Linked DNA regions of Azospirillum brasilense. The protein of the gene in region 1 binds, or shares a complex with, the protein of each later gene. Links are inferred from orthologs where the notes say so. Each region holds a gene or a part of one and is shown in the gene's direction. Other genes may lie near its edges.

The links. Proteins that work in one complex are often made in the same cells at the same time.
Region 2: the proteins of trxA (region 1) and trxB are in contact, whole or in part, in a crystal structure (PDB 1F6M), measured with the Escherichia coli proteins. The link is inferred for Azospirillum brasilense from one-to-one orthologs.

What each region holds. Positions count from the first base shown.
Region 1 is NZ_CP059449.1:1,200,711-1,208,000, reverse strand. Bases 2,258-4,951 are described here. They hold trxA (thioredoxin TrxA), read left to right. Parts: upstream 2,258-3,289; coding sequence 3,290-3,613; downstream 3,614-4,951. Other genes in these bases: H1Q64_RS05755 (low molecular weight protein-tyrosine-phosphatase), read right to left, coding at 4,919-4,951; H1Q64_RS05760 (DUF1127 domain-containing protein), read left to right, coding at 4,711-4,908; gcvA (transcriptional regulator GcvA), read left to right, coding at 3,707-4,603; addA (double-strand break repair helicase AddA), read left to right, coding at 2,258-3,078. In the rest of the region: more of addA, read left to right, coding at 1-2,257; more of H1Q64_RS05755, read right to left, coding at 4,952-5,392; cobB (Sir2 family NAD+-dependent deacetylase), read left to right, coding at 5,462-6,223; H1Q64_RS05745 (uracil-DNA glycosylase family protein), read left to right, coding at 6,238-6,828; H1Q64_RS05740 (metallopeptidase family protein), read right to left, coding at 6,830-7,243. UniProt on the Escherichia coli protein: Participates in various redox reactions through the reversible oxidation of its active center dithiol to a disulfide and catalyzes dithiol-disulfide exchange reactions.
Region 2 is NZ_CP059449.1:1,505,532-1,510,796, reverse strand. The notes cover bases 1-2,968. They hold trxB (thioredoxin-disulfide reductase), read left to right. Parts: upstream 1-975; coding sequence 976-1,962; downstream 1,963-2,968. Other genes in these bases: H1Q64_RS07160 (Dps family protein), read right to left, coding at 2,604-2,968; H1Q64_RS07165 (DoxX family protein), read right to left, coding at 1,995-2,450; H1Q64_RS07175 (2OG-Fe(II) oxygenase), read left to right, coding at 184-828; H1Q64_RS07180 (2OG-Fe(II) oxygenase), read left to right, coding at 1-158. Also shown: more of H1Q64_RS07160, read right to left, coding at 2,969-3,071; H1Q64_RS07155 (cache domain-containing protein), read right to left, coding at 3,337-3,828; H1Q64_RS07150 (ketopantoate reductase family protein), read left to right, coding at 4,076-4,999; H1Q64_RS07145 (elongation factor G), read left to right, coding at 5,246-5,265.

The sequences.
Region 1 (7,290 bases):
CACGCCTTCTGCCAGTCGCTGCTGCGCCGCTTCCCGCTGGAGGCCGGACTCGCCCCGCATTTCGAGGTGATGGACGAGCGCACCGCCGCCGGCCTGCTGACCGAGGCGCGGGACGAGGTGCTGCACGCCGGGCGCGCCGCCCCCGACAGCCCGCTCGGCAAGGCGATGGCCCGCCTGACCGCCGAGCTGAACGCCGAGGAGTTCGCCGACATCCTGGCCGAGCTGGCCAGCGAGCGCGGGCGGATCCAGCGCCTGTTCGAGAGCTTTCACGGGCTGGACGGCGCGGTGGACGCGGTCCACGAGGCTTTGGGCGTGCCGCCCGGCATCACCGAGGCGGCGATCCTGCGCGAGGCCTGCGCCGACCACGCCTTCGACGGGACGAGCCTGCGCGACGCCTGCCGCGCGCTGTCCACCGGCAGCAAGACCGACGAGGAGCGCGGAGTCGGCATCCAGAGCTGGCTCGACGCCGCGGAAAACCGTGTGCGCGCCTTCCAGATCTACGCCCGCCATTTCTTGACGGCGGAGGGCGGTGCACGCAAGACCCTGATCACCAAGAAGCCGGCCACATCCTTCCCCGCCGCCCTGACGGCGCTGGAGCGTGAGGCGGAGCGGCTCGTTTCGCTGATGAAACGGGTTCGCTCGGCCGGTGTCGCCGCCTCCACCACCGCCCTGCTGACCCTGGCCGAGGCCCTTCTGCACGCCTACGAGGCGAAGAAGAAGGCCAAGGCGCTGCTCGACTACGACGACCTGATCCTGTCGGCCAACGCGCTGCTGCGCGGCAAGGACGGCGTGCCCGCCGTGCCCTGGGTGCTGTTCAAGCTGGACGGCGGGCTGGACCACATCCTGATCGACGAAGCCCAGGACACCAACCCGGAGCAATGGCAGGTCGTCGGCTCCATCGCCGAGGAGTTCTTCGCCGGCCTCAGCGCCCGGGACGGGGGCGAGACGACGCGCACCGTCTTCGCCGTGGGCGACGAAAAGCAGTCGATCTTCAGCTTCCAGCGCGCCGATCCCGCCGAATTCGCCCGGATGCGCCGCCATTTCCAGACCCGCGCCAAGGCGGCCGAGCGCGACTGGCACGCGGTCGAACTGGACATCTCCTTCCGCTCCACCGCCACCGTGCTGCAGACCGTGGATGCGGTGTTCCGGCTGGACGGCGCCAAGGATGGTGTCGCGTCCGAAACGAACCCGGTGATCCGCCACCGCGCCTTCCGCCGCGGCCATGCCGGTCTGGTCGAGCTGTGGCCCCCGGTGAAGCCGGCGGAGGCCGCCGACCCGCCCGCCTGGGCGCCCCCGGTGGAGCGCGAGGCCGCCGATTCGCCGTCGGCCCGGCTGGCCGCGGTCATCGCCGACACCATCCGCGACTGGACCCAGCGCGGCGAGTCGCTCGAGTCGCGCGGCCGGCCGATCCAGCCCGGCGACGTCATGGTGCTGGTCCGCCGCCGCACCGCCTTCGTGACGGAGCTGGTGCGCGCCCTGAAGGACCGCGCCGTTCCCGTGGCCGGCGTGGACCGCATGGTGCTGACCGAGCAGCTGGCGGTCATGGACCTGATGGCGCTGTGCGAGTTCCTGCTGCTGCCGGAAGACGACCTGACGCTGGCCACCGTCCTCAAGGGGCCGCTGATCGGCCTGACCGAGGACCAGCTCTTCGACCTCGCCCACGGGCGGCGCGGCACGCTGTGGCGGGCGCTGGTGGCGAAGGCGGAGGACGACCCGGCCTACCGCCCGGCCCGCCGCTATCTGGGCGGCCAGCTCGCCCGCACCGACTTTCTGGCGCCCTACGAGCTGTTTGCCGGGCTGCTGGCCGCCCCCTGCCCAGCCGATCCGGACGGGTCGGGCCGCCGCGCCCTCCTGAAGCGGCTCGGCCCCGACGCCCAGGACCCGCTGGACGAATTCCTGGCCGTATGCCTGGCCTTCGAGAAGACCGAACCGCCCTCGCTGCAGAACTTCCTGGCTTGGCTGGCGGCCAGCGAGGCGGAGATCAAGCGCGAGCTGGAGCAGGGCGGCGGACGCGTACGCATCATGACGGTGCACGGCTCCAAAGGGCTCCAGGCGCCCATCGTCTTCCTGCCCGACACGCTGGGCACGCCGACCCAGAGCCCGCCGATCCTCTGGCCCGACGAGGGCTGTACCGTCCCTCTCTTCGCCGCCCGCCGCTCGCAGGAGGACGCGCTGTGCGCCGAGGCGCGCGCCCGCGCCAACCGCCGCCGCGACCAGGAGTACAGGCGCCTGCTGTACGTCGCCCTGACCCGCGCCGAGGACCGGCTGTACGTCTGCGGCTACCAGGGCAAGAAGGAGCCGTCGGAGGCCTGCTGGTACAAGCTGGTCGAGGCCGCGATGGGCGAGATCGGCGTGCCGCACCCCTTCGACTTCTCCACCCTCTGCCCGGACGGCTGGAGCGGCGAGGGCTGGCGGCTGGCCGACCCGCAGACCGCCGTGCCCAAGCCGGACGGCGCCGGGGCCGGCCGCGTGCTGGCGGCGCAGGAAGCCCCGCCCTGGCTGACCGCCGCCGCCCCGGAGGAGCCGGAGCCGTCGCGCCCCCTCACCCCCTCCCGTCCGGACGGGGACGAGCCGGCGATGCGCTCCCCGCTCGGCGAGGACGACGGGGCGCGCTTCAAGCGCGGCCTGCTGATCCACCGGCTGATGCAGACCCTGCCCGACCTGCCGCCCGACGCGCGGGAGGCTGCCGCCCGACGCTACCTCGCCCGCCCCGGGCATGAGCTGACGGCGGAGCGCCAGGATGAAATCGCATCCGAAACGATGCGCGTCCTGACCGATCCGCGCTTCGCCCGGCTGTTCGGCCCCAACTCCCGCGCCGAGGTGGAGGTGGTCGGTCTGGTGACCGGGCGCGCCCTGTCGGGCCGGGTCGACCGGCTGGTGATCGAGGAGGACGCGGTGTGGATCGTCGACTACAAGACCAACCGCCCGCCGCCCGTCCGGGCGGAGGATGTGCCGCCCGTCTATGTCCGCCAGATGGAGGCCTACCGCGCGGCGTTGCGCGCCATCTACCCGGACAAGGCCGTGCGCTGCGTCCTGCTGTGGACCGACACCCCGGCCCTGATGGAACTTCCGGAGTGAGGCGCGCGCGATAGTCCGCCTTTGGAACTTTTCACCCCCGGCCGCGTTGCACGGGGCGGCGGATTGGGTTGACGAGACCGCATTCGCGCCCCGGCTTGACCGGTGAGGGGGGTCGGTCATACATTTTGCCAAATTCCACCGATGAGGGATGGGTCCGCCGCCGGTGGAAAATCGGCGCGGCGGTGCCCCTGAACCCAGGCATAGAGGTCACATGAGCGATCCCATCAAGGTCACCGACGACAGCTTCGAGCAGGACGTGCTGAAGGCCGACGGTCCGGTCCTGGTCGATTTCTGGGCGGAGTGGTGCGGCCCCTGCAAGATGATTGCTCCCGCGCTCGACGACCTCGCCAAGGAGTATGGCGGCAAGGTCACCGTCGCCAAGCTGAACATCGACGACAACCCCGGCACCCCGACCAAGTACGGCGTGCGCGGCATCCCGACGCTGATGCTGTTCAAGAACGGCAACGTCGCCGCCACCAAGATCGGCGCCCTGCCGAAGACCGCCCTGTTCACGTGGGTCGACGAGGCTCTCTGAGCCAAGCGGTCCCCGGACGATCGAAAAGCCCCGCCCCTCCGGCGGGGCTTTTTGTTTGCGCGGCCTTGCGGCCTGTCGGAGACTGCGCGGACCATGGCCTACCGACTGCCGCCCCTCAACACCCTGCGCCTGTTCGAGGCCGCCGGCCGCCACCAGAGCTTCAAGGCGGCGGCGGAAGAGCTGCATCTTACCCCCAGCGCGGTCAGCCACGGCATCCAGACGCTGGAGGACTGGCTTGGGGTGGAACTGTTCCTGCGCGGCAACCGCAGCCTGTCGCTGACCCCCGCCGGCCACGCCTATCTGCCCCGCGTGCGCGACGCGCTGCAGTCGCTGGCGCTGGCGACGGAAAGCGTGCCGGGCCGCAAGCCCAACGGGCGGCTGTCGGTCAGCGCCGCCCCGACCTTCGCCCTGCGCTGGCTGATTCCCCGCCTTCCCGCCTTCCAGGAGCGTCACCCGGCGATCACGGTGGCGCTCGACACCGCCCACCGGGTGGTCGAGTTCCCCCGCGACGGCATCGACGCCGGCATCCGGCTGGGCCGTGGCGACTGGCCCGGTCTGGCCGCGCTGAAGCTGATGGAGGAGGATCTCGTCCCGGTGGCCGCCCCCGCCCTGGCGGCGCGCATCGCCTGCCCCGCCGACCTCGCCACCGTCCCGCTGCTCCACGTCGCCGACGTGTCGGAGGACTGGACCGCCTGGGCCGAGGCGGCGGGCCTGCCGCCGTCGGCGCTGGACGACGGGCTGAAGCGCGGGTTGCGGCTGGACGCGATCCATATGGCGGTGGACGCCGCGGTGCGCGGGCTGGGCGTCATCATCGGACGGCGCCCGACCATCGACCCGGAGCTGGCGTCCGGCCAGCTGGTCGAGGTGATGGGGCCGCGCCTGCGCGCGAAAAGCGCGTATTGGCTGGTCACCGCCCAAGACAGCCTGCGCCGCCCGGAGGTCGCCGCCTTCCGCTCCTGGATGCGGGCGGAGTTCGCTCAGGGGCGGTGACCCGCTTCGGGTGAAATCCGCTCACCCGACGATGAAAAGGTCCCGTTTGCCGGAGCGGCGGGGACAGCCCGATGCTGGTGCTTCCATCGCACCCCCCGGAGGTCACCATGACCCTGCACGTCCTCCCCCGCACCGCACCGTCACCGGCACACCGCCTTCACACGCTGCTGGCCTGGATCGCCCGCTTCCGGGAGGAGCGCCGCCAGCGCGACGCCCTGCTGTCCCTCTCCGACTATGAACTGCGGGACATCGGCATCACCCGCTACGACGCCGTCACCGAGGCGCAGAAGTCTCTCTGGCGGTGAAGGTCGCGGTTTACAGACGGTCCCGCCGGATCGCCTCCAACAGCCCCTCGGCCCCGGCCTCGCAGAGGTCCAGAACCTCGGTGAAATGCAGCCCCTCGCCGTAATAGGGGTCGGGCACCTCGCGCTTCGGTGCGTCGGGGGCGTAATCGAGGAACAGGGCGACCGTCGCCCGGCTGTCCGGCGGGGCCATGCGCCGCAACTGCGCCAGATGCCCGCCGTCCATCGCCAGGATGTAGTCGAAGTCAACGAAGTCCGCCGCGGTCACCTTGCGGGCGCGCAGGTCCGACAGATCCACCCCGCGAGCCTTGGCCGCGCGCTGGCTGCGCGGGTCGGGCGCCTCTCCCACATGATAGCTGTGGGTGCCCGCCGAATCGGTGCCGATGCGGCCCGCCAAACCGGCTTGCCGAACCCGGTCGCGGAACACACCTTCCGCGGTGGGCGACCGACAGATGTTGCCCGTGCACACGAACAGGACCTTGACCATCCCGGCCTCCTCCTCTCTGCTTTCCCGGTCCGAGATCTAGCAGCCGTTCCCCGAACCCGCCAGGGCGCCATGACCATCGCCAATATGACCGCCGCCATCACGACCATCGCCAATCATCTGAAGCCGACCGACTCCATCGTCATCCTGACCGGGGCCGGCATTTCCAAGGAATCCGGCCTGGACACCTTCCGCTGCGCCGACGGTATCTGGGCCAAGGTCGATCTGGAGGACGTCGCCACGCCGGAGGGCTTCGCCCGCGACCCGGTTCTGGTGCACCGCTTCTACAACGACCGGCGGCGCGGCCTGCGCGACCCCGCGGTGCAGCCGAACGCCGCCCATCGGGCGCTGGCCGAGTTGGAGCGGCGCTGGAAAGGCGACCTGCTGCTGGTCACCCAGAACATCGACGATTTGCACGAGCGCGGCGGGTCGCAAACGCTGATCCACATGCATGGGGAGCTGAACGCCGTCTTCTGCCGCCATTGCCACAACAAGGTGGAAAACTGGACCGGCGACCTGTCGGTGGAGGACGTCTGCCCGTCCTGCACCCGCAAGGGCGGCATGCGCCCCGACGTGGTGTGGTTCGGCGAGATGCCCTACCAGATGGAGCGGATCTACCGCGCGCTGGGCGCCTGTGACCTGTTCGTCTCCATCGGCACCTCCGGCAACGTCTACCCCGCCGCCGGCTTCGTGGCCGAGGCGCGCAACGCCGGCGCCCTGACGGTGGAGCTGAACCTGGAGCCGTCGGCGGGCGCCAGCCTGTTCGCGGACTCCGTCAACGGCCCGGCGACCGAGCTGGTCCCGGCCTTCGTGACCGAGCTGCTGAGCCTTTGACTGGTGACCTGAAGGTGACTGGTGACCTGAAGGAACTGTTCGAGCAGGCCCGCGCCTGCCGGCTGTGCGCGGGAGTGTTGCCGCACGGCTGCCGCCCGGTGCTGCGCGGCAGCCCGTCCGCCCGCCTGCTGATCGTCGGGCAGGCGCCGGGCGCGCGGGTGCACGCCAGCGGCATTCCCTGGAACGACCCGTCCGGCGACCGGCTGCGCCAGTGGCTGGCCATGGACCGTGACGCCTTCTACGACGAGAGCCGGATCGCCATCGTCCCCATGGGGCTCTGCTACCCCGGCACGGCGCCGAAGGGCGGCGACTACCCGCCGCGCCCGGAATGCGCGCCGCTCTGGCACCCGCCTCTGCGCGCCGCCCTGACCGGGGTGCGGCTGACCCTGCTGGTCGGCAGCTACGCGCAGGCCCACTATCTGGGAAACCGCCGCCGACGCACGATGACCGACACGGTGGCGGCGTGGCGGGATTACCTGCCGGAGTTCCTGCCCCTGCCCCACCCGAGCTGGCGCAACACCGCGTGGCTGAAGAAGAACCCCTGGTTCGACGCGGAGCTGGTGCCTGCCCTGCGCCGCCGCGTGGACGAGGCTCTGGACGGGTGACTCACCCCTCCATGGCCTCGATGCGCTCCATGTCCTCGTCCGACAGGCCGAAATGGTGGCCGATCTCGTGGATCAGGACGTGGCGGACGATGGCGAACAGGTCCTCGCCCGTCTCGCACCAGTAGTCCAGGATCGGGCGGCGGTAGAGGAAGATCATGTCCGGCCCGCTGCGCAGGTCGGCGACGCTCTGCCGCGTCATATCGACGCCCCGATAGAGGCCGAGCAGGTCGAAGGGGCTCTCCAGCTCCATCTCGCGTTCGGTCTCCTCGTCGGGGAAATCCTCGACATGGATCGACAGATTGGCGATGGGGGCCAGGAGTTCCCGCGGAATCGTCTCCAACGCGTCCTCGGCCATCCGCTCGAGGTCGGGGGTGGAGGGGGGAACGGTGTGGGTGTGTGCCGGTTTGCGCATCATACGGGGGAAGGTAGCGCCGCTTGCCGCCCAGGCCAAGCGGCGCTAAA
Region 2 (5,265 bases), 300 kb from region 1 along the record:
TCAACAGGGGATTGGTCTTCGTTCCCGGAACGAACACGTGGCATGGCTTCGCCCCGCGCCCGATCCGCGGCGTGCGCAAGTCGATCATCGTGAACTATGTCGGCCCGGAATGGCGCGCGCGCCACGAGCTGGCCTTCCCCGACACGCCCGTGGCCTGAATTGCTGCCGTCTGGAGACCGCCCCATGTCCATGCCCACCTCCCTGCTGGATCTGGACCGCTTCCGCGCCACCCCGCTGCAGCACGAGCCGTTCGATTTCCTCTGCGTCCCCAGCTTCGTGAAGCGGGAGCATCTGGAGGCCCTGCACCGCGACTACCCCAAGGTGGACAAGCCCGGCTCCATCCCCCTGGGCGTCTTCCCGCAGGGGCCGGCCTTCGACGCCCTGATCGGGGAGCTGCGCGGCGAGGCGGTCTGCCAGGCCTTTTCGGAGAAGTTCGGGCTGGACCTGTCGCGCTACCCGACCATGTTCACCGCCCGCGGCATGTGCCGGGCGACCGACGGCAAGATCCACCCCGATTCGGCCAGCAAGATCGTCACCGTCCTGATCTACATGAATCCGCCCTGGGAGGCGTCGGGCGGACGCCTGCGCGTGCTGCGCAGCCCGAACATGGAGGATTACGCCGCCGAGGTGCCGCCGGACGAGGGCACGCTGCTGTGCTTCCGCCGCTCCGACACCTCCTGGCACGGGCACCATTCCTTCGAGGGCCGGCGCCGCGCCGTGCAGATGAACTGGGTCCGGAACAGCGTCTACATCTGGCACGAGCAGTGGCGCCACCGCGTCGGCGCTTGGCTGAAGAACCGCAAGGGCGCCGCGCCGGCCCACTATTGAGGGGCATTCCCCGGGCGGTCGGGGTGAAACATCGTCCCCATGATGGGCCGGCATGGCAGGCTTTCCGATGACAGCGCGCCGGAACTGGACCATATGTTCGGCGCGGCCCTATGGTCCGCGTCAGATCAGATCGTGACGGACAGAGCGATGCCCAGCACCCACCACACCAAGGTTCTCATCATCGGCGCCGGTCCTGCCGGCTACACCGCGGCCATCTACGCGGCGCGCGCCAACCTGCAGCCGCTGATGGTGCAGGGCATGCAGCCGGGCGGCCAGCTCATGATCACCACCGACGTCGAGAATTATCCCGGCTTCGCCGACCCCATCCAGGGGCCGTGGCTGATGGAGCAGATGCAGAAGCAGGCGGAGCATGTCGGGACCAAGATGGTCTTCGACCTGATCACCGACGTCGACTTCAGCCAGCGCCCCTTCGTCTGCAAGGGCGACTCGGGCGACACCTACACCGCCGACAGCGTCATCATCGCGACCGGCGCGCAGGCCCGCTGGCTGGGCATCTCCAGCGAGGAGATCTACCGCGGCTTCGGCGTGTCGGCCTGCGCCACCTGCGACGGCTTCTTCTTCCGCGGCAAGGAGATCGCGGTGATCGGCGGCGGCAACTCCGCGGTGGAGGAGGCGCTGTACCTCACCAACCACGCCTCCAAGGTGACGGTCATCCACCGCCGCGACAGCTTCCGCGCCGAACGGATCATGCAGGACCGGTTGTTCCGCAACCCCAAGATCGAGGTGGTCTGGGACAGCGTCGTCGAGGAGATCGTCGGCGAGGGCGACGGCTCGCTGGGCAACCCGCGCGGCGTCACCGGCGTGCGCGTGAAGAACGTGAAGTCGGGCGAGGAGCGGGTGATCCCGGTGGCCGGCGTCTTCGTCGCCATCGGCCATGTCCCGGCCACCGCCGTCTTCCAGGGCAAGGTGGAGACCGACTCCGAGGGCTACATCGTCACCGCCCCCGACTCGACGGCCACCAACGTGCCGGGCGTCTTCGCCGCGGGCGACGTGAAGGACAAGATCTACCGGCAGGCCGTCACCGCCGCCGGGATGGGCTGCATGGCCGCCCTGGAGGCCGAGCGCTGGCTGGCCCACCACGAGGGCGAGCCGAGCCCGGCGGGCAATTGGTAAACTGTTGGCGGGGCCGGGCGACCGGTCCCCTCTTACCGCCGATGCATCATCCCATCGACGCTGAACCGCCCGGCCCCGGAGGCGATCAGCGCGAGGAAGCCGCCGATGATGGCGAGGTTCTTCATGAACTGGATGCGCTGCATCCCCTGGGCCTCCGGCGGGTAGGTCCAGTAGCGGTGAGCGATCAGCGTCGCCATGATGGTGAAGAGGACCAACGCCGCGGCGGCCAGCCGCGTCCAGGCTCCCAGCACCACGGCCAGCCCGCCGAAGCACTCCACCGCACCGCCCAGCGCGGCCAGCAGCATCGGCATCGGCAGCCCCTGCCCGCCCAGACTTTCAGCGAAGCCGCCGAGATTCATCAGCTTGCCGAAGCCGCTTTCCACGAAGATCGCTCCGATCAGAAGCCTTGCGGCCAGCAGCAGCGCGTCCTGCGCGCCCGTCGCCTCGCGGTCCGCTCCCCGCGTCCGGTCGAAATTGTAGGAGGTCATGGCGCCCTCTCCCGCGTCCATAGGACATCCCTTAAGAACGCGTGCCGCCACCCTCTTGTTTCGCCCCCTGTTGTATTGTCTGGCCCCAAAAGGACGGGGCGCCGCCCCGAAGGACGGCGCCCCATCAAATCGCAAACTGCTGTTCAGCGCCGACTACTCCAGCATGGAGCGCAGCATCCAGGCGGTCTTCTCGTGGATCTGCAGGCGCTGGGTCAGCAGGTCGGCGGTCGGCTGGTCGTTGGCCTCCTCGGCGGTCGGGAAGACCTTCCGGGCGGTGCGGGCGACGGCCTCATGTCCCTCGACGAGCTGGCGCAGCATCTCCTGGGCGTTCGGAACGCCCTGCTCCTCCTTGATCGAGGCGAGCTTGGTGAACTGCGAGAAGCTGCCCGGCGCCGGATAGCCGAGGGCGCGGATGCGCTCCGCCACCTCGTCCAGGGCGGTCCACAGCTCCGTGTACTGGGTCATGAACATGGTGTGGAGCGTGTTGAACATCGGCCCTGTGACGTTCCAGTGGAAGGAGTGCGTCTTCAGGTACAGGGCGAAGGTGTCGGCAAGCACGTTGTTCAGGCCTTCGGCAATGGCCTTGCGGTCGGCTTCCGCGATCCCGATGTCGATCTGCATGGTTTCTCAATCCTCCGAGGGGTTGTCTTCCATTCTTGGCTGCAATCGAGGCTACGCCCCGCTGCGCCCCGGGTAAAGACCCTACTTTAGAAACTTTCTAAAAAGCAGCCCTGCGCAACCCGCATGCCCCGGCATGCCGTGAAGGCCACCCCGACAAGCTTGGGCGCACCCGGTGCGGGTCAAGATGTGCGCCGCAACAGCATCCGTATCAAGCATCGGGATCGGGCATCGGTATCGAGCGCCCCGAACGCGCGGCCCCACGGCGTCAATGGTACAGCCCGACATAGGCGACCAGATCCTGGCCCGGCACCCGTTTCACGAAGGTGGTTTTCGGCTCGATCCGGTCGCTGGCCGGGTTCAGCCAGCGGTATTCCACCCAGCCCTCGCCCGCGTCCCGCGCCACCGACAGGATGTCGCGGACGATGTCGCGGCCGTCCGGGTCCTTCACGTTGATCACGCTGACCCCGACCCCGGCGGGCCGCGGCGGATAGACCTTCCACACCCCGGCGAAGTCGATGACCGTGACGTAGAGCGCCCCGTGCTTGAACTCCCCGTCGCGGTTGAACGCCGCCGCCGCGGCCTCCAGCCCCCGGGCGGCGATCAGCTCCGCCGCCTTCAGCGCAACGGCGCGGACCTGCTCCCGCTCCGGATCACCGGGCTGGGCGTGGGCACCCGCGGGGTGGAGCGCTACGATCAGAAGGGCGGTCAGCAAGCCCCGTAGGACGCGGAGCGGCGGCACTCGGACGAAGGCGCTCATGGCAAATCCCCCGGACCGGCCAATGCGGGAACGTCATGCGGAAAAGGGCGCCGATCGGTTCGCCCACTGTCGAAAGAAAGTCGGCCTCCGGCAATCCGCCAATCCTGCGGCCTATTGCCGCAAAGTTCCGCGCGGGCCACACTGTCCCCAGCGTCCGGCACCACGAAGGCACGCCCGGCCTCTGCCGATCCCTCGGCCCCATCCAACGGTGCGCGCCGGCCCGGACCGTATTTGGGAGGAGCATCGCATGCGCATCGCAATCATGGGGGCGGGCGCGGTCGGCGGCTATTTCGGCGCGCGCCTCGCGGCGACCCACGGAGCCGAGGTGCATTTCATCGCCCGCGGCCGGCATCTGGAAGCCATCCGCCGCGGAGGCCTGCGCATCAAGAGCGAGGCCGCCCCCCTGCATCTGACCGACGTCCGCGCGACCGACGACCCGGCGGAGGTCGGGCCGGTCGACCTCGTGCTGTTCGCCGTCAAGCTGTGGGACACCGACCGCGCCGCGGAGGCCTGCCGCCCCCTGGTGAAGCCGGGCACCGTGGTCGTCACCGTGCAGAACGGCGTCACCGGGATGGACACGCTGTGCCAGCTCCTCGGGCGGGAGCATGTGGCGGGCGGCGTCGCCCACATCGGCGCCACCATCGCCGCCCCCGGCGTGATCCGCCACACCGGGACGCTGGCCCGCCTGACCTACGGGGAACTGGACGGGCGCCCCTCGCCCCGGCTGACCGCCTTCCACGCTCTGGCCGAGGCGGCCGGGTTCGAGGCGGTGCTGTCCGCGGCGATCCTGCGCGCGCAGTGGGAGAAGTTCGCCTTCCTGGCGCCCTTCAGCGGGGTCACCGCGCTGACCCGCCAGCCCGCCGGGGTGATCCGCCGCGTTCCGGAAAGCCGCGCCCTGTTCCTCGACGCGGTGGCGGAGGTCGCCCGGCTGGCCCGCGCCCGCGACATCGATCTGGGCACCGGCATCGTCGCCCGCGTCGAGGCGCTGCTCGACGGCCTGCCGCCCGCCATGACCTCCTCCATGCTGAACGACCTGACGCGGGGCGGGCGGCTGGAGCTGCCCTGGCTGTCCGGGGCGGTGGTGCAGCTCGGCTCGGAGCTGGGGGTGCCGACGCCCGTCCACCGGGTGGTCGCGGCGGCCCTGGCACCCTACGCCGACGGACCGCCCTGAGGAAGGACACCCCAGCGGGGGCGGCGTGACGTCATGCCGCCCCTTTTTTCCATCGACACGTCCCCCGCCACGGGTGGACCATAACCTTGAAAAGGCACTGTTTTTAAAGCACCGGACCAGTCCGGCACCCTGTCAGGGCCATGCGCGCCGCCGGTGATTCCGGCCACAGCGTCCCACCCGGCCCACCCAGGCCACCCGGCGTTCCGGCCGATGCCCACTCGGGAAGACGCCATACGGGAGGTGTGCATGCCCCATACTCAGATCCA